2 regions of the Streptomyces sp. NBC_00258 genome follow, and region 2 is predicted to be linked to the other one. Evidence: predicted binding sites of a transcription regulator. Region 2 holds the regulator's gene; the other holds the start of a gene.
What was found. Region 2 encodes HrcA, which represses chaperone genes, less so after heat shock. Its sites were predicted from a motif close to TTNGCACTCNGNNNNNCNGAGTGCNAA; they were not measured.
Positions count from the first base shown of each region.

Region 1 (2,397 bases), 2.2 Mb from region 2:
GAGCGCGGTACAGTTGGGGAACCTGCTTCGATCCGCACGCCGGGCGCATTGAGATCCCGCCCGAAGCCCGACAAGAAGTAGCCAAAGTGCCCCGCCTTTTTGAGCCTTTTATGGCATTCATGGGGCCCGACTTGCCCTGAATCTTCGTGAATTCTTCACATATTCCCGATCGGTCGTGCCCGGAATTCTCGTCGGATTGACCTGTTGCAGACGGCAGTTGGACGGATACATTCAGCCGCGGTCGACGCGTTCCGGCGCACACCCCCAACCGTTGGGGGGTGAGGTCTGACCCGGATCCGCGAAGTGCGGGTCTGTGCAAGGGCCAGTAATAGGGGAGTTAGGCATGGCTCAGGGCACCGTCAAATGGTTCAACGCGGAGAAGGGGTACGGCTTCATCGCGGTCGACGGTGGTGCGGATGTTTTCGTCCACTACAGCGCGATTCAGATGGACGGCTACCGCACCCTGGAAGAGGGTCAGCGGGTCGATTTTGAGATCTCGCAAGGCCAGAAGGGGCCGCAGGCGGACATGGTCCGACTGGCGACCGGCTGAAGCACGCGCCGACTTACTGCAGCGACGTTCTTCTTCCGAAGGGCTCGTACCCCCCGGGGTGCGGGCCCTTCGGCACGCTCACGCGCCGTGTATGCGCTCTCTTCTCACCTGCTCCCACCTGCGGATCATCCTGAGCCGCTTGCACTCGCATGGGTCGAGTGCTAATCATTGGCGTTAGCACTCTGAAGGTGAGAGTGATAACGAGGACCGGGTCGGTGAGGCCCGCAGGCCGGGTGGGGCAAGGAACCACGAGGTCGGCAGGCCGTCCGTCGCGGGCGCGGGCGCGGTCCTGGAGATTCCACCCCAGTCCGGGAGGACCACTTCACATGGCCAAGATCATCGCGTTCGACGAGGAGGCACGGCGCGGTCTCGAGCGCGGGATGAACCAGCTCGCCGACGCCGTCAAGGTCACCCTTGGTCCCAAGGGTCGCAACGTCGTCCTCGAGAAGAAGTGGGGCGCCCCCACGATCACCAACGATGGTGTTTCCATCGCCAAGGAGATCGAGCTCGAGGACCCGTACGAGAAGATCGGCGCTGAGCTGGTCAAGGAAGTCGCCAAGAAGACGGACGACGTCGCCGGTGACGGTACGACCACCGCGACCGTTCTGGCGCAGGCGCTGGTCCGCGAGGGCCTTCGCAACGTAGCCGCCGGCGCCAACCCGATGGCTCTCAAGCGCGGTATCGAGAAGGCCGTCGAGGCCGTCTCCGGTGCCCTGCTGGAGCAGGCGAAGGATGTCGAGACCAAGGAGCAGATCGCTTCGACGGCCTCCATCTCCGCCGCCGACACCCAGATCGGCGAGCTCATCGCCGAGGCGATGGACAAGGTCGGCAAGGAAGGCGTCATCACGGTCGAGGAGTCCCAGACCTTCGGTCTGGAGCTCGAGCTCACCGAGGGCATGCGCTTCGACAAGGGCTACATCTCGGCGTACTTCGCCACCGACATGGAGCGTATGGAGGCCGTCCTCGACGACCCCTACATCCTGATCGCGAACTCGAAGATCGCCAACGTCAAGGACCTGCTCCCGCTCCTGGAGAAGGTCATGCAGTCGGGCAAGCCGCTGCTGATCATCGCCGAGGACGTCGAGGGCGAGGCCCTGTCGACCCTGGTCGTCAACAAGATCCGTGGCACCTTCAAGTCCGTCGCCGTCAAGGCCCCGGGCTTCGGTGACCGCCGCAAGGCGATGCTGAACGACATCGCCATCCTCACGGGCGGCGAGGTCATCTCCGAGGAGGTCGGCCTCAAGCTCGAGAACACGGGCCTTGAGCTGCTCGGCCGCGCTCGCAAGATCGTCATCACCAAGGACGAGACGACGATCGTCGACGGCTCGGGTTCGGCGGACCAGGTTGCCGGTCGCGTCAACCAGATCCGTGCCGAGATCGAGAACAGCGACTCGGACTACGACCGCGAGAAGCTCCAGGAGCGCCTGGCGAAGCTGGCCGGCGGCGTGGCCGTCATCAAGGCCGGTGCCGCCACCGAGGTCGAGCTCAAGGAGCGCAAGCACCGCATCGAGGACGCCGTTCGCAACGCGAAGGCGGCCGTCGAGGAGGGCATCGTCGCCGGTGGTGGCGTGGCCCTGCTCCAGGCCTCCTCGGTCTTCGAGAAGCTGGACCTGGAGGGTGACGAGGCGACCGGCGCCAACGCCGTGAAGCTCGCCCTGGAGGCCCCGCTCAAGCAGATCGCCGTCAACGGTGGTCTCGAGGGTGGCGTCATCGTCGAGAAGGTGCGCAACCTGCCCGTCGGCCACGGCCTGAACGCCGCGACCGGTGAGTACGTCGACATGATCGCCGAAGGCATCATCGACCCGGCGAAGGTCACGCGCTCTGCCCTGCAGAACGCCGCGTCCATC
Region 1 is NZ_CP108081.1:5,856,954-5,859,350, reverse strand. It holds gene OG718_RS25935 (cold-shock protein) at 344-550, shown strand; gene groL (chaperonin GroEL) at 877-2,397, shown strand, end outside.
Region 1: groL (chaperonin GroEL) is a predicted target of HrcA. The motif match lies at 725-751, and genes of this name have one in related genera.

Region 2 (2,397 bases):
CCCGAAGATCTCGACCCCCGCGAACGCCGCCGCGCCGAAGGCGTGGTCGAAGTGCGGGTGGGTGAGCGCGAGATGGGTGACCCGCCCGCCCCCGAGCAACCGCCGCGCCTCCGTACGCAGCCGCGCGCCCTCCCGCAGCCCCGACCCCGCGTCGATCATGAGCGCCGCACCCTCGCCCACCACGAGCCCGGCCGTGCAGTCCCACACCGGAAGCCGGCAGCGTCCCACACGCGGACCCAGTTCCTCCCACCCGGCCTCTTCCCAAGTCACCCTCATACGCCGACGCTAGCCCTACGCCCGATGAAGTGCGCAGACAGCGGTGGACAGCAGTCGGGACAGAGCGGGACAGCCCCGTACACGTCGTCGTGACGTCGCAGGGCCACCCTTGCCCGGGCCGCACCTACCGGCCGTACACTTGGCGCGGGGATGCTGGCACTCGCGCACGCTGAGTGCCAGGCAAGACGATCGAGGATGATCGAGGACCGCATCGAAGACCGCGGGGAAGACCAGCTGGAGGTGTGCGCGATGCTCAGTGAACGCAGGCTCGAGGTGCTGCGCGCCATCGTCCAGGACTACGTGGGCACCGAGGAGCCGGTCGGTTCCAAGGCGCTCACGGAGCGCCACCGGCTGGGCGTCTCCCCGGCGACCGTCCGTAACGACATGGCCGTGCTCGAGGACGAGGGCTACATCGCCCAGCCGCACACCAGCGCAGGCCGCATCCCCACGGACAAGGGCTACCGCCTCTTCGTCGACAAGCTCGCGGGCGTCAAGCCGATGACCGCGCCGGAGCGGCGGGCGATCCACAGTTTCCTCGACGGCGCCGTCGATCTCGACGACGTCGTGGGGCGGACCGTCCGGCTCCTCGCGCAGCTCACCCGGCAGGTCGCCGTCGTGCAGTACCCGTCCCTGACGCGCTCGACCGTGCGTCATGTGGAGCTGCTGTCGCTGGCCTCGGCCCGCGTCATGCTGGTACTGATCACGGACACCGGCCGGGTCGAGCAGCGCATGGTGGACTGCCCGGCGCCCTTCGGGGAGGCCTCCACGGCAGATCTACGCGCGCGGCTCAACAGCCGGATCGCGGGCCGCCGTTTCGCGGACGTCCCGCAACTGGTGCAGGATCTCCCCGACGCTTTCGAGGCGGAGGATCGGGGTACGGTCGCGACGGTGCTCTCCACTCTCCTGGAGACCCTCGTCGAGGAGACCGAGGAGCGGCTGATGATCGGCGGCACCGCCAATCTCACCCGCTTCGGACATGACTTTCCCCTCACTATCCGTCCGGTTCTGGAGGCCCTTGAGGAGCAGGTCGTTCTCCTCAAACTCCTTGGTGAGGTCAATGATTCGGGCATGGCCGTACGGATCGGTCACGAGAACGCCCATGAGGGACTCAACTCCACGTCCGTCGTCTCGGTCGGCTACGGTTCGGGCGGCGAGGCAGTAGCAAAACTTGGCGTGGTCGGACCGACGCGCATGGATTACCCCGGAACGATGGGAGCGGTACGAGCGGTGGCACGGTACGTAGGACAGATCCTGGCGGAGTCGTAAGTGGCCACGGACTACTACGCCGTACTCGGCGTGCGCCGCGACGCGTCCCAGGACGAGATCAAGAAGGCATTCCGGCGGCTCGCACGCGAGCTGCATCCGGACGTCAATCCCGATCCGAAGACGCAAGAGCGCTTCAAGGAGATCAACGCCGCGTACGAGGTGTTGTCGGACCCGCAGAAGAAGCAGGTCTACGACCTCGGCGGTGACCCGCTGTCCCAGGCGGGCGGCCAGGGCGCGGGCGGCTTCGGCGCCGGCGGGTTCGGGAACTTCTCGGACATCATGGACGCCTTCTTCGGTACGGCGTCGCAGCGGGGCCCGCGGTCGCGCACGCGGCGCGGCCAGGACGCGATGATCCGGCTGGAGATCGACCTCGACGAGGCGGCCTTCGGCACGACGAAGGACATCCAGGTCGACACGGCCGTCGTGTGTACGACGTGCAGTGGCGAGGGCGCGGCGCCCGGCACCTCCGCGCAGACCTGTGACATGTGCCGCGGGCGCGGTGAGGTGTCCCAGGTCACGCGGTCCTTCCTGGGCCAGGTCATGACGTCCAGGCCGTGTCCGCAGTGCCAGGGGTTCGGGACGGTCGTTCCGACGCCGTGCCCCGAGTGCGCCGGTGACGGGCGGGTCCGCTCGCGTCGGACCCTGACCGTGAAGATTCCCGCCGGTGTCGACAACGGCACGCGGATCCAGCTCGCGGGCGAGGGCGAGGTCGGGCCCGGTGGCGGTCCCGCCGGTGACCTCTACGTGGAGATCCACGAGGTCGCGCACTCCACCTTCCAGCGGCGCGGTGACGACCTGCACTGCACGGTCACCATCCCGATGACCGCGGCGTCTCTCGGGACGAAGGTTCCGCTG
Region 2 is NZ_CP108081.1:8,059,325-8,061,721, forward strand. It holds gene OG718_RS35990 (MBL fold metallo-hydrolase) at 1-276, opposite strand, end outside; gene hrcA (heat-inducible transcriptional repressor HrcA) at 526-1,542, shown strand; gene dnaJ (molecular chaperone DnaJ) at 1,543-2,397, shown strand, end outside.